2 linked regions of the Gemmata palustris genome follow. The protein of the gene in region 1 interacts with the protein of each later gene in a pairwise test. Links are inferred from orthologs where the notes say so. Each region holds a gene or a part of one and is shown on either strand. Other genes may lie near its edges.

The links.
Region 2: the proteins of ssb (region 1) and priA interact in binary tests that used the Escherichia coli proteins (3 or more experiments, as listed by UniProt). The link is inferred for Gemmata palustris from one-to-one orthologs.

The regions. Positions count from the first base shown.
Region 1 is NZ_JAGKQQ010000001.1:2,269,599-2,284,415, forward strand. The notes cover bases 2,269-5,249. They hold ssb (single-stranded DNA-binding protein), read left to right. Parts: upstream 2,269-3,526; coding sequence 3,527-3,973; downstream 3,974-5,249. Other genes in these bases: J8F10_RS09025 (AAA family ATPase), read left to right, coding at 2,269-2,570; J8F10_RS09030 (AAA family ATPase), read left to right, coding at 2,580-3,506; J8F10_RS09040 (DUF2312 domain-containing protein), read left to right, coding at 4,038-4,334; J8F10_RS09045 (hypothetical protein), read left to right, coding at 4,331-4,891; J8F10_RS09050 (hypothetical protein), read left to right, coding at 4,888-5,082. In the rest of the region: J8F10_RS09015 (hypothetical protein), read right to left, coding at 1-136; J8F10_RS09020 (PD-(D/E)XK nuclease-like domain-containing protein), read left to right, coding at 227-1,300; more of J8F10_RS09025, read left to right, coding at 1,326-2,268; more of J8F10_RS09055, read right to left, coding at 5,250-5,378; J8F10_RS09060 (hypothetical protein), read right to left, coding at 5,375-5,647; J8F10_RS09065 (hypothetical protein), read right to left, coding at 5,799-6,515; J8F10_RS09070 (hypothetical protein), read right to left, coding at 6,512-6,718; J8F10_RS09075 (hypothetical protein), read right to left, coding at 6,715-6,885; J8F10_RS09080 (hypothetical protein), read left to right, coding at 7,193-7,471; J8F10_RS09085 (hypothetical protein), read left to right, coding at 7,483-7,644; J8F10_RS09090 (hypothetical protein), read left to right, coding at 7,637-7,933; J8F10_RS09095 (hypothetical protein), read left to right, coding at 7,930-8,079; J8F10_RS09100 (hypothetical protein), read left to right, coding at 8,076-8,327; J8F10_RS40735 (DUF551 domain-containing protein), read left to right, coding at 8,615-8,746; J8F10_RS09110 (hypothetical protein), read left to right, coding at 8,743-8,901; J8F10_RS40310 (AP2 domain-containing protein), read left to right, coding at 9,136-9,663; and 6 more genes. UniProt on the Escherichia coli protein: Plays an important role in DNA replication, recombination and repair. Binds to ssDNA and to an array of partner proteins to recruit them to their sites of action during DNA metabolism. Acts as a sliding platform that migrates on DNA via reptation.
Region 2 is NZ_JAGKQQ010000001.1:5,054,587-5,069,423, forward strand. What follows is about bases 10,625-13,625. They hold priA (replication restart helicase PriA), read left to right. Parts: upstream 10,625-10,960; coding sequence 10,961-13,291; downstream 13,292-13,625. Other genes in these bases: J8F10_RS20765 (GAF domain-containing protein), read left to right, coding at 10,625-10,840; J8F10_RS20775 (hypothetical protein), read left to right, coding at 13,365-13,625. Also shown: J8F10_RS20720 (tyrosine-protein phosphatase), read left to right, coding at 1-121; J8F10_RS20725 (glycosyltransferase family 2 protein), read left to right, coding at 258-1,247; J8F10_RS20730 (glycosyltransferase), read left to right, coding at 1,372-2,640; J8F10_RS20735 (DUF1559 domain-containing protein), read right to left, coding at 2,650-3,651; nickel-responsive transcriptional regulator NikR, read left to right, coding at 3,758-4,201; J8F10_RS20745 (hypothetical protein), read left to right, coding at 4,311-5,183; J8F10_RS20750 (metallophosphoesterase family protein), read left to right, coding at 5,300-6,181; J8F10_RS20755 (AAA family ATPase), read left to right, coding at 6,273-7,574; J8F10_RS20760 (DUF4276 family protein), read left to right, coding at 9,135-9,716; more of J8F10_RS20765, read left to right, coding at 9,995-10,624; more of J8F10_RS20775, read left to right, coding at 13,626-14,621; J8F10_RS20780 (hypothetical protein), read left to right, coding at 14,664-14,837.

The sequences.
Region 1 (14,817 bases):
TCGGCGACTGCAACCGCTTTGTTTTCCCGTTCAGCAACCGCATGACAGAGTGACGACTCGTCCCGGAAAGCTCTTCAAGTGCGCGAATGCTGCCCGCAATCTTGACCGCAGCTCGCGCTAAAAAAACATCATTCATGGTCGCACTTTCTGCTTGCGCGTGGTTTCAATCCGTGGTTTAAATTGGCCACGCTGAATGAAGAATGTCAACAAATGAATGGAGCCAAGGATGGCAAACAAGCAACGCCCCGTCGTCGAGCCAGGCATTTACTTCGATATGCCCGAGGATGTCTATCACGCTGCCGAGGGGCTGTCGTGCAGTGGCATAAAGCACCTCACCGTATCGAAGTTGAACTATTGGCACCGGAACCTGAACCCCGACCGCGAGCCCGAGGAGGACACGGGGGCGCGGCGGTTCGGCAAGGCCACGCACTGCTACGCCCTGGAGCCCGAGCGGTTCGCCCGCCACTTCGCCATGAAGCTGTCGCCGGAGGACTACCCCGGCGCGCTGGTCACGGCGGACGACATGAAGGCGTTCCTCGAAGCGAACGGCCTGCCGAAGTCTGCCAAAAAGAAGTCCGACCTCATTGAACGCATCGTCGCGAGCGGGCTCCCTGCCGTCATCTGGGACCTCGAACTGGAGCGCCACGCCGCCGAACACGCGGGCAAGACATTCCTCGGCAAGGAAGAGTCGAAGAAGATCGCCGGGGCCGGCGCGGCCATGGCCGCCGACCCATACGTCACGGCCGCCCTCAGCGGGGGCATGCCGGAGGTATCGTTCTTCGTCCGAGACCCCGAGACGGGGGTGATGCTCAAGGCACGGATGGATTACGTGCGGCCCCGCTCCACCGTGGACATCAAGACGTTCTCCAACTCGCGCGGCAAGCCGGTCGAGAAGGCCGTCTTCGAAGCCATCTTCTACGAGGGCTACCTCATCCAGTGCGTCCTCTACAACTTCGTCCGCGAACAGGCCCGGCAACTCCTGGCCGCCGGGGAAATATGCACCCACGGGGACGTGAGCGAGCAGTGGCTGAAAGAGTTCACCGAGAGCGAGGAACACGGGTTCGTGCTGGTGTTCATCGAATCCGCACCTCCGTTCGACCTGCGAATGGTGCTCATGAAGGAGGCGGGCGCGGTCGGGGCGGATCTGAACGTGTACTGGTCGTCCGCGTATATGCGAATTAGTGACATGAAAAACCTGTACGCGGAGTGCATCACCAAGTACGGCGACGGACCGTGGCGGGACCACCCGCCGCCGCACCAGCTCGACGATACCGACCTTCCCATGCTGATGTTCAGCTAGCCAACCAACTGAAAGGATTTACCCAATGAAAATACTCCAACTTACTGCCGAGAACGTGAAGAAACTTAAGGTGGTGGACATCACCCCCGGCACCGACGTGGTCCAGATCACGGGCAAGAACGGGTCCGGCAAGACGTCGGTTCTCGACTCCATCTGGTGGGCGCTGGGCGGCACCAAGGAGATTCAGGCGATGCCGATCCGCAAGGGGCAGGAAAGTGCCCGAATCAAGCTTGACCTCGGCGAGATCGTCGTGACCCGGAAGTTCACCGACAAGGGCTCGACTCTGACGGTAGAGAACGCCGAGGGGGCACGGTTCCCGTCCCCTCAGAAGATGCTCGACGACCTCATCGGAGAGTTGTCGTTCGACCCACTGGCGTTCGCCACGATGGACGGAGCGAAGCAATACACCGAGCTGAAGCGCATCGCAAAGATCGAGGTCGATTTGGACGCCCTCGATGCCCAGAACAAGCTGGATTACGAAACGCGAACCCTCCGCAACCGCGAGGAGAAGGAGTATCGCACGCGGGCGGAGGGCTTCGAGTTCAAGTTCGAGGCGATGGAACAGCCGATCGACGTGGACGCTCTGGTCAACGAACTCTCCACCGCGGCCCAGCACAACGCGGACATTGATACACGGGCGCAACGTCGAGAGGACACCGCCGCCCAGATCCAGGCCACCCACGCGGAGATCGTCCTGCTGGAAGCTAAAGTGGCTGCCATGAAAAAGCAGGTCGCCGACTGGCAGGAGAAGCTCGACACGGCCGAACCGTTACCGGCCAAAATCGTGGTCGATGACCTCCGTACTCGGATTGCCGAGGCCCAGGCGCGTAACGCTGAATTCTCCCTCCGAGCTGAACGAACCAAGCTCCTCGATCAGGCGAAGACGGCCGAGGCCGCGAGCGAAGTCCTGACCGCGAAGATGGCCGAGCGGACTAAAACGAAGGAGGGAGCCATCTCGGCCGCGAAGATGCCGATCGACGGCCTGTCGCTGTCGGAAGGCCGGGTGCTGCTTAACGGCATCCCGTTCGACCAGTCGTCCGGGGCCGAACAGCTCCGCACCAGCGTCGCCATTGCCATGGCCGCCAACCCGAAACTCAAGGTGATCCGCATTAAGGACGGGTCGCTGCTCGACGACGACGGACTCGCCATCATCGAAGGGATGGCCAAGGGGAACGGCTACCAGGTGTGGATCGAGCGTGTCGACTCCTCCGGGAAGATCGGCATCGTGATGGAAGACGGGGCTGTCTCCCGCGCCAACGAAGCGGCGTAGGGGGTGACTATGACCTTCACCATCAGCCCCGCAAAGCGGAAAGCCGTCCCGATGCTCATCAGCCTGGCCGGGGTCTCCGGCTCGGGCAAAACCTACTCCGCGCTGCTACTCGCCGCCGGCCTCGCTGGGAAGGGCCCTGTTGGGTTCCTCGACACCGAGAACGGCCGCGGCAGCATGTACGCCGACAGCCCAGGGATCATGGCCGCCATGCCGGACGGCTACGAGATCGCCGAGATGAAGGAGCCGTTTGCCCCGGCGCGGTACTCCGACGCAGTCGAGGCGTTCGAGAAGCACGGGTGCAGGGTGCTGGTGATCGACAGCATGACCCACGAGTGGGAAGGTGACGGCGGTTGCTCGGACATCGCCGAGAACAACAAGATGCGGGGGACGCCGAACTGGATTATGGCAAAGCGCGAGCACAAGCGGCTGATGAACCACCTTCTCGCGTCCGGGATGCACCTCATCTTCTGCCTCCGCGCCCGTGAGAAGATCAAGGTGGTGCGGAACGATAAGGGCAAGGAGGAGTTTCTGCCCATCGGTCTGCAGCCGATCCAGGAGAAGAACTTCACGTTCGAGATGACTCTGTCCCTGCTGCTGGAAGAGGGGACGCACCGTCCGATCGTCACGAAGTGCCCCGAACCGCTCTTACCGCTATTCGCCGGCGAGCAACCCCTCGTCACGAAAGAGATGGGCCGCAAATTGCGCGCGTGGTCTGACGGCGGCGCACCTGCCGAGGAGAATCCCGAAGTGCTGTTCAGGCAGGGGTCTGAATACGCCGCCCAAGGAACAGCCGCTTATGTGGCGTTCTGGGAGACGCTGACGGGGAAGCAGCAGAAACTCCTGCTCCCGAAGCACGACGAGAACAAGGAACTCGCGCGGATGGCAGACGATAGACAGAAGGTCGCCGACCCCTCACCTCGTGAACTCAACTTCTAACTCAACCGAAAGGAAAATCAATGTCCGGAAGTCTAAATAAAGTCTGCCTTATCGGCAACCTGGGGAAAGACCCCGAGATTCGCTCAACGCAGGACGGGCGGGAGATCGCCAACCTCACCGTCGCCACATCCGAGAGCTGGAAAGACAAGAACAGCGGAGAACGTAAGGAGCGCACGGAATGGCATCGCGTGGTCATCTTCTCCGAAGGGCTGGTCAAGGTCGCCAAGAACTGGCTGGCCAAAGGCTCGAAGGTGTACCTCGAAGGGCAGCTTCAAACCCGGAAGTGGACCGACCAGTCGGGCGTCGATAGGTACAGCACGGAAGTGGTGCTTCAGGGCTACGGCGCGGCGCTCACCATGCTGAACAAGGTCGATCGTGACGGGGGCCACGAAGAAGATGATGCTCCCCCCGCCCAGCGGCCACAACAGCCTCCTTCCGAACTGCTCGACGACGAGATCCCCTTCTGAAGAGGAATTCACTGAGCGTGGTGCGAAGCAAAACCAGGATTAGCATGAAAGAGAAAGAATGCCTATGACCCAAGTCGGACACAACAGCAATAAGCCCCGCGCAGGCGGGGTGGCGGTAGATCAACTCAAGAGCATCATCGCTCGCGTGGAGAAGCTCGAAGAGGAAAAGAAGGGCATCGCGGACGACATCAAGGACGTGTTCGCCGAGGCCCGGGGGAATGGCTGGGACGTGAAGGCTATCCGCCAGATCCTGAAAATCCGGAAGATGGACCAGAGCGAGCGCGAGGAGGCGGAGAACATCCTCGACACCTACATGAGCGCCCTCGGGATGCTCCCGCTGTTCGAGGAAGACGGGGAATGACGCCCCAGCTTCTTCCCCCTGTCGTCGTCAGCGGCTTCGGACGGTGCGGCTCGTCGCTGGTGATGCAAATGCTGCACGCGGCCGGCTTTCCGGTGACCGGCGACTACCCCTCGTTCGAGTGCGAGGAGTACGGCTTAGGCGGGGAACCGCCGCCGGCAGGTGCCTCTAAAGTCATCAACCCCGAATGCAACCCGCCGCCCGGTGGGCCGTACCGCTGGATATGGCTGGATCGCAATCATGCCCAGCAGGCGAAGTCGCAGGCGAAATTGCTGCGAGAGCTTGCGGGCATCAGGCTGCCCCGGCGGGATGTGCGGGTGCTGGCCTGTAGCTACGCACCCGCCCGGCGGGATGCGTTCGATGTCATGCGGCGGCTCGGTGGTCCCGTACTGGTGATGAGCTTCGAGGAACTCGTTTCCGACCCCTGCGCTTCCGCTAAGCGGATCAGCGACTTTGTCGGCTGCGGACAGATCGAGCAGATGGCTAACGTCGTCAAAAAGCGAAGCGCCGACTGCCTGCCCTATCTGCTTGAGAGGGAACTACTTCAGGGGGCAGCATGACGCTGGTTTACGAACACGGCAATCGTCGCGCCGAGGTCGATGGGGCGATCGTTTCTTTCTTCCGGCTGTCCGGGGACAAGCGGCGGAGCAAGTTCGCCTGCTGGTGGAAGTCCTGCGGAACAGCGCAGCAGGCCGAATGGCTTGCCGAGCGATGGGCTTACCGGGGTGAAATCGGACGGCTTGGCGTTTAGCTTCGCCGCCTGCCCGGCCTGACTGTAAACGGCTGCATCCCGACGGCGTACCTTGCGGGGTAGACCCGGATCGTCCGGCCGTGCTCGTCGGTGTAGATGCTGATGGGCTGGGGGCCGGGTTCCGGCTCCGGCGTGGGGAACATCGGCCGCTGCGTGGTTTTGATGCCCAGCGCCCGCCTCGCGTTGCTGATGGCGCTGGGGTCAAGCAGGCCGTAGTGGTCGGCGATCGCCGCGTCGGTCATCCCGCTTGCGACCAGTTCCCGTAGCTCGGCCTCCCTCTCCCGCCACCCGGTCACACGACCCACGCCGGGTTAGCATTTACCTGCGCTAGGCCCTGGGCTTTCAGGACGCGGTTCGTCTCCCGCATGACCCGGTCGAGCTTGGCAGGCTGGCCGTCGAGCAGGAGGGTTTCCGGACGCTCGCCGAAGCGGCTGCCGAGAGTGGCCTGGGCGACGGATAGGGGGTTAGGCTTGTTTACCGGGGTGAACTTGTTCTGCTCGGTCGGAGACTTAACCGGGGGCGAGGGTTTGCTGGGGCGGTAGAGCACGATGGGCGGTTTGGTCATTGCTGCCTCCGCTTCCGGCGGATGTTGCTTCCGCCCCAGCTCCACCGTCCTTCCAGCTCCCGTGCTCGCTGTCGCTCGATGTGCAGCGTGGCCATTTCCGGACTACCGCTCGCGGGGCACGCCGTCACCCCGCGTTTCCGGATGAACTCCGCTACCATGTCCGCCTCACTGCGCCGCTCGCCCCGCTGGACGACGGCGCGAGGGCTTCCCCCGGCGACTTGCCCTCCCGCCGCTGGCAGGATGAGATGAAGAAGTTCAGGTCGTCGAGTTCGACATCGTAGTCACCAGCGATCGCGCGGCGGTCCGGGCTTTTCGTAAGCCGAGCTTTGATGTCCGGCCAATCGTCGTCGGTCAACGGCTGCCCGGGGTCGCGCTTGCCGGCGTAACCACTGTGGTCTGACGCCAGCTTCTCGTAGGGAACGGGGGCGTAGGGCTTTACAGGTGCAGGTAGGGGTGGCGCGGGAACGGAGTGTTCCTCCGACGATTTGCCCTCTTTCTCCGCCCGCTTCTTGGCCTGCATGGCGCGCATCCGCTCCGAGGCCGCAGCACGGGCTTCCGGCGAGAAGTTACGCTTCTTCCTGGGCTGAACGTCCCGAGCAGGTTCCGAGGCAACGGGGGTTGGCTCTGGCTCGTCGTCCGCCGGATCAGCGGCAACGGCTTCGGGCTCGTCTGCTTCTGGCTGGCACGGAGTCTCGCTCGATTCAACCGAATCCGGCAAGGGCGGTAACTGAACAACGGTGCTCACAACGGTCACTGCTTCCTGGCCCAATACCTCGATGATCGCCTCAACCGCCGCCTTCACCTCTGAGGGTGGGTTCTTGTCGAGCGACCAGCCCTTCAGCACGAAGGCGTGATGCAGCGGGGTCATTTCGAGTCCTTCGGGCTGTGGCGGTTGAACCGATGCATCTCTCCCGGCAAGAGCACCCGCTGGTCGCCCAGCGGGGCCAGCACGGACTCGATGGCCGCCACCAGCGCCAGAAACGTGTCGTCCGTGGGCATGGCGCGGGTGTCACGCTCGGGATGCAGTTTGGCGTACTGTTCCCGCGTCAGGGCGAGGAGATCCACCTTCATGCGGCCTCCACGGGGGCGAACATCGCCTCCTGCTGGATGCGGGTGACGGCACGCTCGGCATCGCGGAGGCGAGCGTAGGTGCGGGTGCCGCGCAGTGTCGGCTTGCCGTTGCCGTCGAGCAGCTCGACGACGTGGCCTTGCTTCGTCTTGGTGATTTGGAACTTCATGTGTCTTCCCCCTGTTGATGTTTTCAGTCGTGGCGCCTTGGCTTTCGTTTGGCATGGGTCGGCGGGTTCCATGCGGCGATCTCCGCCGGGACGTAGCGCACTTCGCCACCCCCCACCGGAACCGCTTTCGGGCATCCGGGTTTTTCCACCCTGTACTTGAACGTGTTGAGGCTACACCCCTTTAAGGCGGCTGCCTCTGTGGGGGTAAGTAGCTGTTCTAACTCGGCTTCTGTGAATGTTCGCACTGGCTGCAAATATCTGTTGCGCTAACGGTTTACTTCAGGCACTCTGCATTCACTGAAAACACATGTCAACCGAAAACGAAGAATCGCACATGCTGAACTTTACGCTGAACGCGACAGATTACGAGGTAGCCGAGTACCACGGCGGCTGGTCGTGGCTTGACGTGAACCGCAACGAAGAAAGCCTCTCGTTCTTCGCCACGCCGCTCGAAGCCCAGCAGGATGCCATCAAGTGGGAGGCTGGGCGCGGGCGGCGCGAAGAGAATGCCGAAGAAGAAGAACGCGAAAGGCTTGAGGCAGCAAACGACCGAGGCACTTATCGGAAACCACGCACACCATGGTAAAGGAGACACCTATGAAGATCGACCCGTTAACCGCAGTGCTCGACCCGCTGCTGTTCCAGCAGTACATGCAGGAACCGAAAGTGGTGATCAGCAACGTGCCTTTCGCCGATTGGAAAGCCCGCTGCCGACCCGTCGCCACCAACCCCGCGACGGTGGAGCACGGCGATGAATAGGATGCACCGCCCCGGCCTCACCCTGTGGCACACGGCAGTCTGCTGCCTGCTCGTGGCGATGTCCACCACCCTGACGATGAAGCCGGAGCCGGTGGGGTATTCGCCGGAGTCCCGCCGGGCGATGAACGCTCTCGTCGCCAGCACCTCGCAGCCAAAGGGCTACGCGGTGTACGACAGTGGCACACGGGCGGATCAGATCGCCGAGTTGTGGGGCGTTACCGACCTCGCGAAGGCCGAGGCAGTGCTGAAGCTGCTGGACGGGAAGCGGTTCAGGGAGAGCGGGCTATGAGCGACTTCCAGTTCCTGATTCTGACGGCCCTGCTGTGCTACCTGATCGCCGCGATGGACCGCTCCGGGGAAAACAAGCCGGTGTTCTTCGCCCTATCCGCAGTGGCCGCCAGCCTTGCCCTGTTCTGTGCAGGGTTTCAGCCATGACCGCCGCCTTCACCCACGGCCAGGAGGTCATGGTGCTCGACGCACGGGGCAACTACGAGTGCCGTGGCCGCGTCATGGGGGTGCATCGCTGCAACCCGACCATCTACGACGTGCAGCCTTTGGAGAGCGACAGGCTCGCGGCCAGAAAGATCGGAATCCCTGAGCGGCAGGTGCAGGCGGTGCCCGCACCCATCCTGGCCTACGAGCGGCGTGACGATCAACCCAAGCACATCAAGGACGAAGCATGACCGACACCCGCACGAAAAGCCCCCTCACCCCCGAGCAGCGGGCGCAATGTCGGGAGGCGTTTGAAAGTCGCCACGCTGGAAACAGCCCGTCACGCTATCTCTCTGACGGTACGGATAGACCAAGCTATCTGCTTTATGAAGAAGGCTACGAAGAAGCATGGTCTGCGGCGCAGGCGGGGCGGTGGATGCCGATTGAGAGCGCGCCGAAGGACGGGTCTAGCCTTTTGCTGCGTCACTACGAGCAAGTCATCGAAGGGCGTTACTCACGGAGCGAGATACTTGGGCACATGGGTAGCCGCAGGGTGCAGCTATGGCGCACCGCAGCAGGTGTGATCCATGAGCATGAGCCCCAGCCCACCCACTGGATGCCCCTCCCCACCCCACCCACACAGCCCATCAGCGGGGAGAACGGGGTATGAGCGAGTTCTTCATCATCGCCATTTCCTTCCTCACTATGTGCTGGCTCTGCTGGCTCGACTCACGCCTTCCCCAGTCACCGCCGTGCCCCTGCGAGGCGGTGTACGGGCTGGAGACGTGCCCCGATTGCGGGCGGGACCCGTACCGCGATTACTGAGAACTTGCGCCAGCCGTGACGCCGTGGCAGAAAGGACAAAGCCGCCCTGCACTGGAATGCTGGGGCGGCTTTTTACCGGAGCGAAAGGAACTCGCCGTGGCTGAGTCAGGCTTACACTACTTCCGCATTGCACTTCAAGAGATGAATGCTCGGCTGGCGCCCAAGCCGGAGCGGCAAGCCAAGCCACCGAAGCCACCCCGCCCACCACGTCCGGCTTTTCCCGCGAGCAATGCCGTGCCGCCACCCCCGGCCCAGGATGACTACACCGGAGCGGTGTGCCTGCTGCACTCCCTGACCGATCTGTACCCAGTCTATCTGGAGGTGCTGGTGGATGCCGAGGACTTGCAGCGGCTTTCGGCTAGAAAATGGCACCTAACTCGGTGCAGAAGGGAGTGCGGGCTTCGCGTTGCCAGCTATCTGGGAGGCTACCTGCACTGCGTTGTCATGAACGCCCCCAAGGGCAAAGTCGTTGACCACATCTACCACCGGACTCTCGACAATCGGAAAAGCCAGTTGCGGGTTTGCACCACGCGAGAGAACAACGTCAACCGGCGACCACGTGCAGGCAAGGTGAGCCAGTTCAAAGGCGTTTACCAGTCCAAGAGAACAGGCAAGTGGTTCGTCCACGCCGGGCCACGGGGAGGACGGGTTTTCATCAGCGGCTTCGATTCCGAGACCGACGCAGCCCGTGCGTACAACGAGCTGGCGAGGCATCTTTACGGTTCAATGGCTTACCAAAACCGCATCGGGCTAACCCCTTGATTTTGCTCTTGCTCCGTGCAATCACCGGCTTGGCACCCCCTTCCAAAGTGAAGGGCATGGGACTGTAAGCAAAAATATCTTCGGCCAAAACCGCCCACGCGAACGGGGCCAGGGGAACTCCCCCAGCCCAGGACGGCTAAGTCGGGCGGCTTACTCGCCCCGGCTGAGGTACTCCGCGTAGTTTTGAATGTGTCGGTCAACGGCCTGGAGCATGTCGTAGCAGGGCGATAGCACCTCCTCTCGTTTTTCCTTCTCCGGGGGAAGCCGTAGCGAGGCGAGCCGGGTCGCCCCCTCGAAGGCGATTCCAATTTTTCCGTACTCGCCCGGAACCGGGTTCAAGGTGGCGGTTTCGTCTTCGAGTTGCAGTAGTGCGTCGAGCGCCGACAATTCAATCGTGGCGGCCACATGCACGAGGCCGGTTTCGGGGTCAACGTTCGTTGGGAATAGGTGCAGGGTCATGATGAGTGGCATTGCTTCGTCCTTTCAGGTTGGGCGGGGCTGCGAACCCCGCCCGGTTGATTTCACTTCGCGGACACGTTGTCCGACTGCTTTCGCCCGGCGGCGTCCGCCCGCTTCTGGTTCACAATCCAGCGGTACGCCTCGCGCATCAGTTCCGCCATCGCCAGCAGGTCGTCGGTGTTCAGGCTGTCGGTTTCTTTCCACGTCTCGTCGCCTTGGCGATAGCTTCGGGTGGGGTTGGCGGTGTAGTAGGTCTTGCCTTCGGTGTTGGTGTTCCGCCAGATTACGACTTGCAGGCAGCCATCGCGGAGCTTGTGGGCGGGTGAACTCATGGTGTTGTCCTTTCCGTAGTAGGTGGGGGCGGAGTTAACCGCCCCCGGTTGGTTAAGCTGCGGTCGCGTCTGCAACGGCTTTTTCAGCATCCACTACGTTGCTTTGCGTCTGGTGCTTCAACCAGCGGCCTTTGTCGTAGTCGTAGCCTGCGGATTTGAGCGCCTTCCGCTGCTCAAGGGTGGGCGTGCCGACGAATTCCACCGTGGCGGTGTAGCTGTGGCGGACGAGGGCTTGAAGGGTGTTGGTGGTCATGGTGTAGGCTCCTTTGTTAAGTGGTTTTGAAGGTTATCGCTGCAAAGCGGCGATACCTTCTGCCACGTGGCGAACGGCGGGGGTGTGGTCGTCAGGGCTGGACGGGCGGCGATTTTGACTTCCGCGAGGAGGCCGCAGGCCGGGGAAAATCGTTGACCGTCCACCGAAGGCGTGGCCTTGACGACCGAGGGGCAGCCGGCCCCTGGACATGAATCAACCGGCGGTCAGCCGTGCTTCCATTGAATACGGTGACGTGGTGCGGTAGCAGGAGGGTGCTCGTGGAACAGAACCGCTTCGGCCGCGGGATGCGGTGGCTGTTGATGGCGTGCGGCCCGATGAACCTAGGCGGGGTCGCCGTGTTCGCCCCGCCGTTCCCGCACCTCCGCAACATGGTCGGCCTGCCCGAGGCGCACCCGCTGTATCTGTGGGTGCTGACCGCTTGGCTGCCGCTGTTCGGGGTGGCTTACTTCTGGATGGGCTGGACGGGGAAGGCGGACAGGACGTTCCTGACGGTCGGGACGGCGGGGAAGGCGACATTCGCGGTCATCCTTCTCGGCTTGTGGGGGAACGGCGAGCTGCCGATGATGGCCGGTCTGGTCGGCCTGCCCGACCTGGTGCTCGCGGGCGTGTTCGCCGCATGGCTGTGGCGGACGGGGTGAGGTGCTGCGGGCCGGGCTGATTAACCACCGACACGGCAAGCCGAGTCTCCCGGAATCGTGGTCGTCGCGCGAACGCCGCCGCAGCACAAGGTGACCGTAGCGTGCCTGCTCCGCTCGTACAAGCACTTCCGCGATAGGGATTCTCCGGGCCGCGAAGCGGGTCGCTTGCGACGAAACCCCGGAGCAGCCCGGCCATCGCCCATTTACTCCTTGCTTACAATTGGTCATCTGCGCTACAGGTGGCCGATGATTCGCATGAGAGACATACGCGACGCAAAAAGTGCCGCGTCATATTACGGCAAGTCAGATGGCGGGTATTACCTCGGCGCGTCTGACCTCCGCCGCGAGGTCGGTGGCAACGCCGCCTCCCTGCTCGGCATTTCCGGTGTCCCCGACCCCGACCAATTCAAGCGGCTCCTCCAGGGCCTGCACCCCGAGACCGGCGAGCAACTCACCTCGAAGCTCGTTGACGGCAGGCTGGCCGGCTGGGACATCACGGCCTCGATTCCCAAGGGCGTGACCATCGCCATCGAACGTGGTGACGCCCGCATCCACGACGCCCTGTGGGAAGCCGCCCGCGAGACGATGGCCGAAGTCGAGGGGATGATTGCCACCCGGAAGCGGAAGGGCGGCGCGATGGAAGACCGGGTGACCGGCAACCTCATGTGGTTCGGGTTCGAGCACCCTGAGACGCGGCCCGCCCGGTCGGACGGGATGCCTGACCCCGACCGGCACATCCACCTGGTCGTCCCGAACCTGACCTTCGACACGGTCGAGGGTGAGTGGAAGGCCATCAAGTTCCGCCCCGTGATGGAACTGCGGAAGTACTTCGACCGCGCCTTCGACGCCCGGTTAGCCAGAAAGCTGACTGACCTCGGCTACGGCATCGAGACCCGCATGAAACCGGACGGGCAAGGCGGCAAGCGGTTCTACACCTGGGACATCAAGGACATGCCGAAGTCGGTGGTGGAGAAATTCTCCCGTCGCACGGCGGAGGTTGAGGCACTGGCCGAGAAGCTCGGCATCGACGGCCCGGCGAAAGACAAGCTCGGTGCAACGTCGCGGCAGTTCAAGCGGGACGACATGACGCTGGAGGATTACCGCCGCTACTGGGACGGCCGCGTGACGCCGGACGAAGCCCGGCAGGTGGCCGAGGTCATCCGGTCGGCGATGCTCGGGCAGAACCCGCCGGAGAAGGGCAGCGTGCGAGAGGCGGTGGAGTATTCGCTGTCGCACAACTTCGAGCGGCGGTCGGTGGTCGCTCAGCCCCAGGTCGCGATAACCGCCCTGGAACGCGGCATGGGCGTGGTGCGGCCGGAAGACGTGATGCCGGAAGCGAAGCGGCAGGGGCTGCTGTTGAAGGACGGCGAGGCGACGACGCGGGACGTGCTGGCCGAGGAGCAGAAGGTCATCGCGTTCGCCCGTGGCGGGCGTGGGTCGTGCCGGGCGATGGGCAACGAAAAAGGCCGCCCCAACGAGTCGGAGCGGCCTTCAGGCAGAGGGCTTGCTCCCCATAGACTCGACCACACTGCCACACCCTCCCCCGAACGGCAAGCGGTTTCTGCGCCAGCCCTCTCCCCTGAGCAGGCCGTCATGGTGAACCACGTCCTCACCTCGCCCGACCGGGTGATGCTGGTGGTGGGCGACGCGGGCACGGGCAAGACATTCGCGGTGCGGCAGGCGTTCCAGCGGATCGACCGTCCGGTGGACATCATCGCCCCCGGCGCCGAGGCGTCACGCGGCGTGCTGCGGCGGGAAGGCTTCCAGAATGCCGACACCGTCACCGCGTTCTTGAACAGCGCGCAGCGGCAGCAGGCGGTGAAGAACGGCGTCATCTGGGTGGACGAGGCCGGGCAGCTTCCCATCCGCGACCTGTCCCGGCTGGTGGCCGTGGCGGAAGCCCAGAACGCCCGGCTGGTGCTTCAGGGCGACCCGAAGCAGCACCGCGCCGTGGCGCGCGACGGGAACATGCTCCGGGTGCTGGAGCGGTACGCGGGGCTTCCAGTGGCGCGGCTCAAGGACATCCGCCGCCAGAAGGGGGATTACAAGCAGGCGGTGGCTTCCATCGCGGCGGGGAACATCACCGACGGTTTCGACAAGCTGAACGCCCTCGGCTGGGTGAAGCAGACGCCGGTGTTCGACCACAACCAGCCCCTGGTGGACGCCTACCTCGAAGCGGTGGACACCAAGCGCAGCGACCAGGACATCACCGACCGCGTGCTGGCCGTGTCGCCGACGCACGCCGAGGCGAACGAGGTCACAGCGGCCATCCGCGACGGGCTGAAGCAGCGCGGGCTGCTGGCCACGGAGGAGCGCACCGTCCCCACCCTCACCCCGCTGCACTGGACGGACGCCGAGAAGGCCGACCTGGAGCGGTACGACGGCACCGAAGTTGTGCGATACCACCGCGACGGGGGAACGTTCAAGGCCGGGCGGGTCGTCGCCATCGCGGACTTCAAGCCGGGCGACCGGCTGGGCAAGCCGACTACCTTCGCGGTGTACTCGCCGGCGGAGCTGCAACTAGCCGAGGGCGACCGCATCCGCATCACCGGCGGCGGCTGGACGACGGACAAGAAGCACCGCCTCGACAACGGGGCGCAGTATCAGGTGGCGGGGTTCGAGGAATCCGGCGCCATCCGGCTCACGAACGGCTGGCACATCCCGGCGGGCTTCGGTCACCTCGCCCACGGCTACGTCGCCACCTCGCACTCTTCTCAGGGGAAGACCGTTGACCGCGTGCTCATCGCCATGGGGCACGAGTCGCTCCCGGCCATCACCGCCGAGCAGTTCTACGTCAGCGTGTCACGAGGCCGCGACCAGGCGACCGTCTTCACCGGCATGGCTCCGGCGGTGCTTCGTGACGCCATCAAGCGGGCGGACGAGCGGAAGTCAGCGACGGAGTTGATGAAGCCGAAGCGGCGACGGGAGTGGTGGATGGCGCGGCGCGCACGGCAGGTGTGGGAAGCCTTGCGCGGGCGTAGCAAGGGTGGTATGTCCGAGCGGCAAAAGCAGAAGGAGCACAGCCATGCAAGGTAAGTTTTCGGCATTCCGTAAGAACGGCGAAGTGGCGGAAGATGTGCCGCCGCAACAGGACGCCGGGGGCGACGAGGAGGCGCTGCCGTTCACCGCGATGACGCCGCAGTCGTGGCCGCGTCCGGCGAACAAGACGCTGCCGCGCCTGCACATCGTCAAGAAGGACGGCAGCGTGGTCACGATGATGTATTTTCACCTTGATAGCCACGCGACCTACAAGGGTGGCGAGTTCACGCTGCTGTTCACGGGGGCCAAGCACTGGCAGGTGACGGTCAAGGGAAGCGGGCCGAAGTTCTGGGAGGTTTATGATTACCTCACGCTCGCCCGCTGGCCGTTCCTGGTAGAGGCCACGCATGGGTTCAAGGCCGGCGACGGCGACACGGTGTTCGACTCCATCGACATCAAGGACGTGTCGCCG
Region 2 (14,837 bases), 2.8 Mb from region 1 along the record:
ACCGGCCGGGAGCTACATGCTCCACGCGGACCTGCTCAACGGCCAACCGATCGAGCTTCTCAACACCGACTTCGTGCAGTACGGCTCCGAACCGCTCATGACGGACGTGGTTGTTAGCTAGGGGAAGAACCTAACCCCCTGCCCCCCTTCCCTAGGAAGGAAGGGGGAACAGAAACAAATACGACAGACGCGAAATCATTCGCGATGGTTTTAAGCCCCTCTCCGCTTAGGGGAGGGGTTTGGGGAGGGGTTCTTTCATGCTCTTATCCGTAGTTGTGCCGGTCAAAGACGAGCGGGAGAACGTGCGCCCGATGTTCACCCGCGTGCGCGAGGCGCTCGACGGCTCGCGGACCGGGTCGTGGGAGCTCGTGTTCGTGGACGACGGCAGCACCGACGGCACGTTCACGGAACTGGAAACTGTTGCGCGCGAAGACGCGCGCGTGAAAGTGGTGCGCCTGCGGCGCAACTTCGGCCAGAGCGCGGCGACGCAAGCGGGCGTGGACGCCGCGGCCGGGGACGTCATCGTCACGATGGACGGCGACCTTCAGAACGACCCGGCCGACATCCCGCTGATGATCGCGAAAATGAACGAGGGCGGCTACGACGCGGTCCTCGGCCAGCGCGCGAAGCGCCAGGACAAATTGCTGCTGCGAAAAGTACCGAGCCTGATGGCGAACTGGCTGATCCGCAAGGTGCTCGGGGTGCCGTTCAAGGACTTCGGGTGTACGCTCCGCGCGGTGCGCCGCGAGGTGTTCGACAGCTTGGTGCTGTACGGCGAGATGCACCGGTTCATCACCGCGCTCATCATGCAGCAGGGCGCGTCCGTCGCTCAGATGCCCGTGCGGCACCACCCGCGCACCGCGGGGAAGTCGAAGTACACGATCACGCGCACGGTCCGGGTGATGCTCGACCTGATGACGGTGAAGTTCCAGGGCAGCTTCCAGACGCGCCCGATGCACCTGTTCGGCAGCATGGGGCTGTTGTGCATACTGGCCGGGTTCGTGAGTGTGGCGGCGAGCGCGGTGATGAAGTACACCACCGGCCCCGGCATGACCGCGAACCCGCTGTTCCTGCTCGGCGCGGTCGCGGGGCTGATCGGCGTGCAGTTCGTGTCACTCGGGCTGATGGGCGAAGTTCTCACGCGCGTGTACTACGAGAGCCAGGGCAAGCGACCATACGTAGTCCGCGAGCGCCGGAACCTGGACCGCGGACCGTTGCCCGTCGGGCGCGGGTCGATCGCGGCGTAACGAACCGGTCTTTTCCCTGGGACCGCGGGCGTCCCGCCCGCGGTCCCAGGGAAAATCCTGCATCCATTATTCCTTCCCTCACGTACCTTGAGGCGTGTTGCCCTTTGTTTCTGGGAACGCCTCCATGCACCTCGCGCTCGTTTGCCCGTCGATGCACGGCCACCTGAACCCGATGGCCACACTCGGGCGCGAGCTCGCACGCCGCGGGCACCGGGTCTCGCTCATCGGTTCGCCCGAGTCGAAACCAAAAGCCGATGCGTGCGGCTTCGAGCACCTGCCCATTGGCGTACCGGAACACGAGTCGGGGGAGTACACAGCGAGCCGGGTCCGGCTCGCGGAACTGAAGGGCATTGCTGCGCTGAAGCTCACCGGCCGACTGCTCCGAGATGCCGCGATCACGTGCCTGCGCGACATGCCGGAGGCGCTCGCAAAATCGGGCGTCGACGGTGTATTGGCGGACCAAGTCACGCCCGAAGGTGCATCGGTTGCGGAATCGCAGAAGTTACCGTTCGTGATGATCTGCAACGCGCTGGCCGTACACCAGGAACCGGCCGTTCCGCCAACCGTTCTCGGCTGGAAGCACCGGTCCGGGTTCGTCGGCCGGATCCGCAACCGGTTCGGTAACACGCTCCTCAAGGTTGCTGCGGCACCGCTCGCGCGTGTGGTGAACGAGTACCGCGCGAAGCACGGGCTTTCGCGCTACTCCATTGGCAATAACGCATCGGTGGGTCTGGCACAAATTGCCCAGCAACCGGCGCTGTTCGACTTCCCGCGCAAACGGCTCCCGTCGCACTTCCACTACACCGGCCCCTGGCACGGCCCGCAGCGCGATTCCGAGAGCGCGCCGTTCCCGTGGGAGAAGCTGACCGGCCGACCGCTCGTGTACGCCTCCCTCGGCACGCTTCAGAACCGACTTCATCACGTGTTCGCGGCGATCCTCGAAGCGTGCTCCACGCTCGATGTGCAGGTCGCGCTTTCCCTCGGTCGGAAGGACGCGGTGTGGGACGGCTCCGTGCCCGCGAACGCGATCGTGGTGCCGTTCGCCCCACAACTCTCGCTGCTCGACAAAGCGAGTCTGCTCATCACGCACGCGGGCCTGAACACCGCCCTGGAAGGGTTGTCACGCGGGTTGCCGATGCTCTGTATTCCGGTGACGAACGACCAACCCGGGGTGGCCCGGCGCGTGGAGTGGTTGGGCGCGGGCGAGATTCTGAAACCCGGCAGCGTGACCGCGCCGCGCCTGCACGCGGCACTGAAGCGACTGCTCACCGACCCCAAGTACCGCGCCGCGTCCGAGCGCAGTCGCGATCAGATGAAGGCAGTACCCGGCGTCTCCCGCGCTGCGGACATCGTGGAAGAAGCGTTCCGAACCGGGAAGCCCGTTCTGCGCTGAGGCGCGTTCTTACCAGTCGTTGCCGGGCAGGTCACCGCCCGCCCGTGTACCGGCCGCGGCCCATGATTGCGCGGTCACGCTGTTAGTCACGAACCGCACGCTCCCGTCCGCGAGGCACGCATTGACCCCGCCCGTGTGCCGGCTGCGCGCAGCCTTCCATGCGGGGTTACTGTGCTGCACGCAGTCCATCAGCGGGCTGTTCGGCGTGCGCACGTTGTTGTAAAGCCCGCAGTTGTACGCGCCGTCCGCCCACAGCGCACCACGATCGGTTACCAGAGTGGTGCTGGCGTCGCAATTCGCCTGGCTTAGCGCGTTCACGTCCTTGTAGAAGAGCCGAACATCGGTGGCACCCGCCGGCGCGGTTCCGCCGGCACCGAGCAACGATTCCGAGAACGCGACCGTGTTGCTCAGGCCGTCCGTGACGCCCGCGATCCGCACGCCCGGGTTCAGCACCACGTCCCGATCGACCCCGTAGAAGATGCCATCGCCCGTGAGGGCATCACCGCTCGCGTTGCTCCCCACGCACGCGACGTAGTTGCTCGGTCCCTGGTCCGGCTTCACCACGCGGAACTCGTCCGACGGGCAGAGGAACGTCGACACGACGGCCGCGAGCGGCGCCCGGTTCTGCGGGAACGGGATCACCTGCGGCTGAACGGACCCGCCACCGTACAGCGGTACGCTCAGGTCGAGCGCGTTGTACACCGCGGTCTGTTCCAGGTACGGGGTGAGTTGCGCGAGCGCCGACCAGCGGAAGTGTCCCTTCGGGTTGGTGGGATCGACCGCCCACGTCTTCCGCCAGTAGGCGTTCGGGAACGTGCCGGTCGCGCTCTCGTGGTTGTGCAGCGCCAACCCGATCTGTTTGAGATTGTTCTGACACTTCATGCGCGCGGCCGCTTCGCGCACTTTCTGCACCGCGGGGAGGAGTAAGCCAATGAGGACCGCGATAATCGCGATCACCACCAACAACTCGATCAGCGTGAAACCGGCGCGGCGTGAGCGAGTGGTTCGCATCGGTCTGGCCCCGTGTGAAGAAATTCACAATCGTAATATCACGACGGGAGCCATAGACAAGTGAAAAGCGTGTGTAGAATCGGCGGCATGGGGAGTGGAGGCCGTTGTGTCTGATCTCACGCGCTTTTCGGTGTCGCTCGAATCGGACCTGCTCGAATCGTTCGACCAGTTCGTCCGCGACGGCTCGTTCGCCACGCGGAGCGAGGCCATTCGGCAGTTGCTCCGGCAAACGCTCACGCGCGACGCATTCGATGCGGACGACCGCCCGGTCACGGCCACGCTCACGCTGGTCTACGACCACCACCGCCCGCACCTGGTCGAGAAACTGCTCGCCGTTCAGCACGACCACGCGAACCAAGTGGTGGCATCAATGCACGTCCACCTGGACCACGACCGCTGCATGGAAGTGATCGTGCTGCGCGGCCCCGGCGGGGCGCTGCAGAACCTGGCGGCCGCGATTCGCGGACTGAAAGGCGTTCACACGGGCACGCTGGCACTCGCGGGGACGGCCGAACCCGGCCACGATCACCCGCACCCCCACCCGCACTAATTCACCGGGCGGCTCGGCCGTCACTTTCCGCGCGGAAATATTGCCCTTTGGCGAGCGAACCCGGAAGATGAAGGGGCTGACAGACACATTTCTGGAAGGGGAACGACCAATGCTCAAGTTCAAGTGGGTGATCGGCGCCGCGGCCGTACTGTTCACCGGGGTCGTCAATCCGTGCCGCGCGGCCGACGACACGTTCGACCTGCGCGGGCCGGCCCCCGAAAAGGGCCAAGTGTTCGTCAGCAAGGGCACGCTCAAGATCAGCGACGCCGACACCACGATGAAGATCGCCGGGCAGTCGGTGGACCTGAAAATCACCCTGGTCGCCACCAGCGAAGAAGAAGCCAAAGTGCTCGCGGTGGACGGGCGGAACGTCACCAAGTGCCAGACCAAGATCATCAAGGAGCGGGCCGACGTGACCGCCAACCTCGGCGGCCAGGACATGGCCCACACCGAACCGACGGCGCTGGAAAAAGAAACCGTCATCAGCGAGCGCGACGGCAAGAGCTGGAAGCACTCGCTGGTGGACACCAAGCCGACCGAGAAGCAGAAGAAGGAACTCGACAGCCGCAACGGGATCGAGAACGACGACGACCTGTACCCGACGGAGAAGGTGAAGGTCGGCCACACGTGGCAGGTGGACGCGGCCGCGCTCACCAAGATGCTCGGGAACTCGTTCAGCGACGTGAAGGGCAAGCTCGACCAGAAGTTCGTGAAGGTGGAAAAAGTGGGCGACGAGGAGTGCGCCGTGATCCAGTCGTCCGGCAAGATCACCGCGAAGATGAAGGACGACGGCGAGCCGACCGTGGACGTGGAGATGGAGCTGAAAATCACCACCTACAAGTCGCTCAAGACCGGCGTGAACGTGAAGGACAGTTTCACGGGCAAGATCAAACTCGAAGGCACGCAGAAGATGGACGACATCAAGGTCGACATCAAGATGTCCGGCCCGATCTCGGGCGAGTCCACCACCAAACGGAAATAAGGATCGCATAAAAACAACGTCTCGGAAACCCGGCTCCCGCCGGGTTTCTTCCGTTTAGTGACGGGCCGCGAGCCGCGGCGCCGAACCTCGTTTGTGCCCGACGTGTCGTTGTCGGCATGGACGTCCCATCACCGCAACCCAATCCCCCGCCGGTCTTCCTCGTGTTCGGAGACTTGCACGGGCGCATCCTGCCGGCGTTCCGGTTCGCGTCGTACTGGTCGGCACGAACCGGATGCGATCTGGCCGGGTTGCTCCAGGTCGGCGACATGGGGTACTACACGGACATCTCGCACTGCGACAAAGCCACGCTCAGGCACGCCAAAGGCGACCCGCTCGAACTCGGTTCGCTCGACGTGGTGGTCCGCACCGAGATCGCGGACCGCGTGTTCGACGACCCGAACTGCACGTTCGACCTCTGGTTCACCGCGGGCAACCACGAAGACTTCGACGAACTCGAGCGCTTCGCACGGGCGTCCGGCAAGCAAGCGGATTTCGCGGTAGATGCCTACTGTCGGGTTCGTGGCATCAAGGACGGCGAGGTTCACCCGTTTGCTTGCGGCCTGAAGGCTGCCGCGGTGTGGGGCGTCGACCGTGGCGGCCCGAACGCGCGGCAGAACTTACCGCCGCGCGGCTACATCCACGAGAAAGCCGTGGACCGGCTCGCGCTCGAAGCGTTCGACGTGCTCTTGATGCACGACGCACCGAAGGACGCGAAGCGCATCGGTTACGGCAGCGACCTGCTCCTCGCGCTGATCGAACTGGCGCAACCGCGGTTCGCGTTCTTCGGGCACTACAGCGGCGCTGGTAGCAGGATCGAGCGCGACTACGGCCGCACGGAGGTGTACCACCTCGCAGGGTTCGAGTTGCGCACCCGCGACGGCCACCCGGAACCCGGCAGCGTCGGGGTGCTGGAGTGGAACGGGGACGAGAGCACGTTCGCGTTCATTGATGACGCCGACCTGAAGCCGTTCACGCGCCACAACTGGAAGTGGATGTGAGGCAGCGCGCATTTGTGGCTGAAGTAACTTGCGGTCACCGGAGCCGATTCGCTACCCTGAACACGCCCGATCCTTTCGCGTCAGGAAGCAAATGGCCACCGCGCCCGGCACCGAACCCAACGACACCATCGACGCGCGGAGCAAGCCCCCGTTCCTCCGCCGCGTGCGCATTCGCGGGTACAAGAGCATCGCGTTCTGCGACGTCACGCTCGAACCGCTCACGATCTTGGTCGGCCGCAACGCCTCGGGAAAGAGTAACTTCTTGGACGCGCTCGCGTTCCTAGATTCACTGATGAATCTCAACATTGCCGAGGCCATTAAGCGGCACGGCGGACTCTCCTCGATTGCTTGTCGGTCTGCCCAGGCGACTGAGATTGAATTTGTTCTTGAGGCCGAAATCCCAAATCGAGCTCCGAATCTCCCTCCTACGAGCGTCGTTGAATACAGGCTGACACTGGGCCTCACCGATAAAGAAAACATTGAAATCACGAATGAAGAACTGATAACGACCGGCGGAACCGAGTTGAAGCCCATTGCCCCAAGCCGAGCCGAGTTACATCGAGTTCTCCTTAAAGCATTTAAAGGTGACGTACAACACACACAAGATTACCTTGACTCGATGTACCCAACCGACTTTGCGCTGGCAGGGAGTAAGCGAGCTGGTTGGTCGGATACGGGATTTCAACAGCTTTTAAAGAGCATTGGAGTATATAATTTTCACCCAGGTGTGATGCGGGCTCCGCACACTCACTTTCAGAATAAGCTCCTCGAAAAATCGGGACGCAATCTACCCGATATCTTGCGTCGAATTGATAATTTAGTACCAAATTCGGGGAGACGAGTTCGCGCGTATTTATCGAAGATCACTGAACAAATCGTAGATGTTCACCCAGAAGCCATCAACGAATATGAGACGCTTCGATTCTCGGTGAAAACGTCGATCGGGCATCCCCCATTGGACTTCCCTGCGGGAAGCATGTCCGATGGTACTTTGCGAGTACTTGCGGCTCTAGTGGCTGTATACCAAATCACCCCCAGTGGCAGCGCGCCAAGTCTCGTCGCCATCGAAGAACCCGAAACCTCACTTCACCCAGCAGCAATGCGTGCGCTGGTAGATGCACTCGATGAGGCCACCCTCCGCACGCAGATTCTGCTCACGACACACAGCGCGGAGATGCTCGACAACCCAACGATTAAGCCGGAGAACATTCGGGTCGTCCAGATGATCGATGGCCAGACCGTGATTGCTCCGGTGGATGAGGCGAGCGTCGAAATCGTTCACCGGAAATTGAATACGCTCGGCGGACTAGAACGCGACAATCTTTTGGAACCCGACATTGATGACTTGGAGCGGCAAAAGAGGCTTGGGCAGGTGCCGGAGTTGCCCACATGACCTTCTACATTTCTCTGGTCGTCGAAGGCCATTCCGAGGCTGGCGGAGCAACCGAGCGACTACTCCAGCGAATTTGGAAGGAATTACTTGGTGAACCAATCCGCTTACACATTCTCACGCCATCACGATGTAAGCGAGATTCATTCATCAATCCCGCTCATACCGAGTTTGCCTCGAAGATCGCAGAGGCTTCACTAAAATTAGCTCAGCGCCTTCCTGTACTTTCCGCGAACTTATAGCGTTTAAGCAGCCAGATCCAGGCACCGGTGCGAGGGCGCGGATTCTCGCGGGGTCGTGGTGCTCGCCCACAACGGCCTGAATTTCCTCGGCCAGCAGCTCCCGTTGCCAGGCCCGGCTTGTCCGCGTGGCTCGGGCGCCGGTTCGGATCGTCCCACGGGGAGGCCGCCCGATGGGCCACCAGTTCATCCGCCTTCTGGTTCCAGGCCCACACCTCGGTGAGCGTGAGGGACCACGCACACAGGTGAAGCATCCCACGTTCGACGCGACCCCGCGTACCTGCTGGTGACCGGCGCCCGCGACCTGTTTGAGATCTCGAAAACAGGTTTCCAACGAGAACCGGTCCGCGATCAGGCCCAGGATGTCGGCCACGGAGGCCGTGGGGTCCGTGCAGAAGAACGCGACCCACCCCTTGGGTTCGTCCACCAGGACGACCCGGATCGTGCCCCCCGGCCGGCCGCCACGTGGCCTCGAACGTCTTGTACCGCTTCTCCACGGGCTTCCCATACAGGGTGAACGTGCCCGTGGTCCACCCGCCCTTGTGCCCGGCCCGCTTGGCGAGCGACACCCGCTGCTCCCCGTACACGCGGGGCCGCCCGCGGGGGCGCTCGGATCGCGGGCCGGGGGCACCGTCCACAGGGCCGCGTCCTTGCGGAGCCGGCTCACCATGGTCACCCGGAGCGCGAGTAGGGCCTTGAGCACCGGGGCCTTGGCACGCCCCGTCGGCCACCACCCACACGGCCCGGCCCCACGTCTTCAGCCACCCGTGGGCCCACCGGACCAGGTCCACGGCCATCACCAACTTGGTTGCGAACTCGGGCCGGTCCGGCCCGGGGATGGCCCTGAGATCTTTGCGGCGGATGTACAGGCGGGCCAACAGGGGAGGGCCACAATCCCCCGAGGGGGTGTCCCACCAACAACCCGAGGACCACCCACACGTGCCCGTACACGAACGGGCCCCGGCCGGCCCGGGTGTCGGGTTGTGGTGCGCCCCGGCCCCTCGAACCTTGGGCCCGTACCGCTCCGTCGGGGTGTCGTCGAGGGCCAGCACCACCCGAGCGCAACGGCCACCATGGGCTTGAGAACCTCGACCAACAACCGCATGGCGATACGCTCGGTGTGCGCCCCACGGCCGCGGCCGTGGCGTAGCACCGGCGGTACTGGGGCGACAGCCCGGCGGCCCGGATCCAACCCGCGAGGGTGCGGCGCCCGCGGGTCAGGATGATCCCGAGGAACAGGACCGCGAGCCGCCGCCCGGACCGCGGGTCCAGAGCCTTGGCCAGGGTTGAAAACCAGTGGCACCGAGGGGCCGAGTATGCGAAGATGGCATGGCCGCGTCCGTTCGGGTCGGGAGGTCGTGTGGTAACGCCATCCTCCCGGACGGGCCGGCACTCGTCTACCCCGGCCCCACAACTTACGCCAACCGCCTATAACTTCGCGGAAAGTACAGGCCTTCGTCGCGAACGAGAATCGAAGGGGGTCGTTCTCATACTCCTCGACGCAGAGACAGATTGCCCGGCAAGACTCGCCCCGAGGTTGCTGACAGCGGCGAAAGCCCTTCGTAGTGACCTCGACATCACCTGTGTATTCGCGAAGCAGATGTTCGAGAACTGGATCGTCGCGGGAGCGTCCACACTCGCGGGTGTAAACGAACGCCCCGATTTGCTGCCACCGCGCCCCGCCCCAGAAGACTGCAACGGTGCGGGCTGGCTCGACAGACAGCTCCGCAGCAAGAACAAAACGCGAAAGTACAAGAAGACGGTCGACGCGGACGTCTTCGTTCGTGCGATGGCGCTCCAGGAGTGCCGCGATAGCGCCCCGTCGTTCGATAAGCTTTGCCGAGAACTCGCAGCGCGCCTCCCGTCAACGCCCGCCCCAGTTCCGGCCGATCCACTGCCGGAGTAGCGCTCGCCGGTTCGTTTAGCCAAAACGCGGTAGGCAGGTCGAGATTCATATTTGCAAACTTTAAAATCGTCCACACGTCATCAAGTGGCAGCACGTGCGATAAAACCCTGCGAAAAGGATGTCTTCCTTCTTCTGACAATTCATTTTTCCGCCCCAGGCACCAATTATCGTAACGAGTCCGCCTCCCATAACGTGCGCGCCTACGGTCCCAGGACGGTTCGCGGACTATACTCAACTCATACCTACGCCCACAAGTTCCGATCGAACCGAGAACTGCGATGAGCCAACAGAACGACCCGCCCACCGCGGAGGCCGCGGAGCAACTCATCGACGCCGTTCAGCGCCTCTCGTCGGCCCGCACCGTCGCGGAAGTGACGAACATCGTTAAGGTCGCGGCCCGGCGCGTGACCGGGGCGGACGGGGCGTGCTTCGTCCTGCGGGACCGGGAGATGTGCTACTACGCAGACGAGGACGCGATCGCCCCGTTGTGGAAGGGCAAGCGGTTCCCGATGGAGGCGTGCATCAGCGGGTGGGTCATGCGGAACTGTCAGCCCGCACTCATCCCCGATATTTACCTCGACGATCGCATCCCGCACGACGCCTACCGCGTGACGTTCGTCAAAAGTTTGGCCGTGGTGCCGATCCGGTCCCTCGGCCCAGTCGGGGCCATTGGGGTGTACTGGGCCCGAACCGCGTGCCCGACCCCGACCGAAGTGCGGTGGCTCCAATCTCTAGCCGATTCGACCGCGCTAGCCCTGGAATACTTGCGGTCCCAAACCGAGACGAACAAGGCCCGGGGAATGGCGACCCTACTGCAAAGCGAGAACACGCGGTTGCGGGACGAGGTGCGGCGCCCGGAAGCGGGCGAACTCGTGCGGATGTGTTTCCTCACCAAGCGGTTCGAGGTGGGCGGCCAGTGGATTTCGGTGGAAGCGCTGCTCGACCAGTGGTTCGGGCTACACGTGACCCACGGGCTCAGTCCCGAGGGCATCGCCCAACTGTCACTCGATCGCAGCAATCGCACCGCGGCACACGACACGCAGCACGACAACGAACCCGCGACCGGTAACACGGCAACTCCCAACCCCGATAGCGTTTGCGCCGCTCCAGTTTGTGCCGAGTAATCTTCACCTACCCATTTTGCCGATAACACCGGTTGGGCAACCGTCCTTGGTGGCGTCGGCGCGCGCTGCTAAACTGGGCGCATGCACACTTTGACGCCCGACACCGCGGAGCGACCGGCCATGACGGCCCCCAACACGCTGTTTGAAGTCGAAAACGAGCGCGAACTCCCCAAACCCGTCCCCGCGCCCGCGACGCTGTTCGCGGACATCGTGTTCGATCGGCCGCTCGACCACGCCTACACCTACGCGGTCCCCGAACAATTCGTTGCGAAAATCGGCGTCGGGAAGCGCGTCGAAGTACCGTTCGGTAAGGGCGGCAAAGGCACCGCGGGGTTCTGCGTCCGCGTGACCGACGTGCGCCCCACTTCCGGCTACGAGATCAAGACCGTGGCCCGCGTGCTCGACGACGACGCCATCGTCGACGACCACGTCATGAAATTGACGCGGTGGATGGCGGACTACTACCTCTGCGGGTGGGGCCAGGTGCTGCACGCGGTCGTCCCCGCGGGCGTGCGCGACAACGCGGGCACCCGCGTCGCGTCGTTCGTCGAGCCGATTCCCAAAGAAAAATTGCCGAACCCGCTCCCGACCGTCACGCCGCAACAAAAAGCCGCGCTCGACAAGCTCAAGAAAGAGAACCGGCCGCTCGAAGTGCTCCAACTCGCCCGGCTCGCGAAGTGTACGACGGGCGTCGTCGCGGGGCTCATCAAGAAGGGGCTCGTGCGGAAGTTCAGCGAGCGCATCGAAACGCCCGCCGCGGCCCCCGGCGCCGACACCGAAGACACGTCCGAGACCGATGCGCCGCACGTCGAGATCGCGCTCAACGCGGACCAACTCCGCGTGTGGGAGCAGCTCAAAGGCGCGCTCGAAACCGGCGGTTACCACCCGTTCCTGCTTCACGGCGTTACGGGGAGCGGTAAGACGGAAGTGTACCTTCGCGCGATCGAAGAAGTGGTGAAACAGGGCAAGGAAGTCATCGTTCTGGTGCCCGAAATCTCGCTCACGCCGCAAACGATTTCGCGGTTCAAGGGCCGGTGCGGGAACCTCGCGGTGCTCCACAGCCACCTCACCGACGCCGAGCGCGGTGGGTACTGGCGCCGAGTCGCCACCGGGCACATTCAGGTCGTCGTCGGCGCGCGCAGCGCGGTGTTCGCACCGACGCGGAAGCTCGGCCTCATCGTGATTGATGAGGAGCACGAGAACAGCTTCAAGCAGGAATCGACGCCGCGCTATCACGCGCGCGACGTGGCGGTCATGCGCGCCCGGCTCGAGGGCATTCCCATCCTGATGGGGTCCGCGACGCCGAGTCTCGAAAGCTGGGCGAACGCGGAGCGCGGGAACTACACCGTCCTGAGTATGCCGAACCGCGTCGCGAGCCGCCCGCTCCCCGCGGTGAAACTGGTGGACCTGCGGCACGAGCCGAAGCCGCACGGGAAGCACTACGCGATCGGCCCGACGCTCGAATCCGCGATGCGGCAAACGCTCAAGGATAAAGGGCAAATCATCCTGCTGTTGAACCGCCGCGGGTTCAGCACGCACGTGCATTGTGAGGCGTGCGGGCACGTTGCGCAGTGTGCCCACTGCGACCTCGCGATGACGTTCCACCGCACGAAGAACTCGCTGATGTGTCACTACTGCGGGTTCGAGACGGCGCCGTTCCAAAAATGCCCCGCGTGCGCGCAGCCCGCCATGCGCTACCAGGGTTTGGGAACCGAGAAACTGCAAGTCGAGATCGAGGAGAAGTTCCCCGGTAACGTGTGCCAGCGGATGGACTCGGACACGATGTCGAAGCCCGGGAGCCACCAGCGCGTGCTCGATGCGTTCCGCGACGGGCTGATTCAGATCCTCGTCGGCACGCAGATGATCGCGAAGGGGTTGGACTTCCCCAACGTCACGCTCGTGGGCGTGGTGAACGCGGACGTGGGCCTGCACTTACCGGACTTCCGCAGCGCGGAGCGCACGTTCCAGTTGCTCGCGCAGGTCGCGGGGCGGGCCGGGCGCGGCGAGAAGGGCGGACAGGTGCTCGTGCAAACGTTCACACCGGACCACCCGTGCATCACGCTCGCCTCGCACCACAACTACGGCGAGTTCGCGAAGCTCGAACTCGTCCACCGGAAGTTGCACAAGTACCCGCCCTACGAGCGCCTCGCGCGCCTCATCGTTCGCAGCGAGAAAGAGGAGGCCGCGGCAACGTTCGCGGACACGTTGGCCGGTGCATTCAAGGAAGCGATGAGGCGCGCCGCCACCGCACAGGGACAAACGCCGGTGCGACTACTCGGTCCCGCGGAGTGCCCGGTGTTCCGGCTGAACAACTTCTACCGGTTCCATTTCCAGATCCAGTCCGACAGTAGCGCGGTGCTGCACGAAGTCCTGCGCAACGTGCTGACGCTCGCGAAACCGCCCAGCGGCGTCGAGTTCCAGGTGGACATCGACCCGTACAGCATGTTGTGATCCGCCCCGCGGCGCGCTACCATCGGTTCAGTCCAACAAGGACTGAACCGATCGCGTTTCGGGGGTACCTGGGATGCCGAAGTCAACGAATTGGGCATGGGCCGTCGCCATTGGCGCGGGGAGCGTATTGGCCATTACGTCTCTATCCCAAGGGCGTGATGAGCCACGCCCGGCAACGGCTCCCGCACCGAAAGAGGTGCCCCCGAACGAGGCATGGCTCCCGAAGAAGATCGAGTACCAAAAGGGCAAAGACCCGATCATTGACGGCACTGTTCCGAGCGCGTTTCCCGATCTCGTTTTTGTCCCTCCCAAATGGGACGGCAAGTACGAGCACCACGAGGTGTTCCTGAAGGATCTGGAAGCGGCTTACGACCGACTGTTGCCGCGCCTCCGCGGGAGCATCGTCTTGAAAATCAACACCACCGACGACGAACTCCAAAGACTGCTCAAGGGCCGACTAAACCAGGGAGTTTTGGAACATTGCGATTTTATCGCGATTGAAAACATGCCGTTTCGCTCTGGTCCGAAACTGTCCCCTCTACCGTTCTTCGAGTGCCTCAAAGGTATTCAAGACACAGCCCTAGAATTGTGGCCCGGGCGGCCACAAGAACTCGTCCCGTGGCTCAAAGAGCTCGTCACCATTGCCAAGGACCGAGAGCGACACATGCGATTTCGCGTCGAGGCCGGCGCCTTACCCCCTCAATTCTTCCACTACTCGGTCCGCCACCGGCTCAAGGCCGAAACGGAGTTGTGGAAGGTCACAAACGTCAACGCGCAACGCGACGAAGCCACAGCACCGAAAGACGCCGCGCGCGCGAAGCCGACTGATGGCGAGTGGCTCGCGGATAAGAAGCGCCCCCCGAGCCTGTTCCCCGACATCGTGCTTCCACCTCCCGACAAGAACGACAGGGACCGGAAAATACGGCGGGCGCAGTTCGCAAAACTTTGTCCCCGGCTCACCGGGAACACGGGGCTGAAGATCGAGGACGGCGACAGCACACTTCAAAAGCTCCTTAAGGCGCGCCTGCACCAAGGCGCCCTCGAAATCCACCAACTCTGGGACGGGGCTTGGGAACAGGGATTCCAGATGGTAAATACCCGTTCCGATTGCCTTAACGATATGCTCGCCGTTCTGGTCGAGTTATGGGGGAAGGGGCCTAAGCAACTAATCCCCTGGCTCGAAGAACTCTTGGTCGAGGCCAAGGAATTCGAGCGGCGCATGCAACTGCGCGCGGATATTGGGGCCGTTTGGCAACACGAACTCAATCAAGCAACGCGGCACCGCCTCAAAGTCGAAGGCGAGTTGTGGAAGGCCAAGAACGCGAAGTGATCGAAAGCCAATCGCACAATCGACCTCATCTCGGAATGACATATGCCCACGTCAACAACGTTCGGTGTCGCGGCGCTGGTGTTCCTGATCGGTTCGAGCCGCGGCTCGGCCGAAGAGGTGATCTTCGAGGACAACTTCAAGAACGGGTTGTCCAAGAAGTGGGAACCAATCGGCCTGGACAAGGAAGACTACCGAATCAAGGACGGCGGGCTGGAG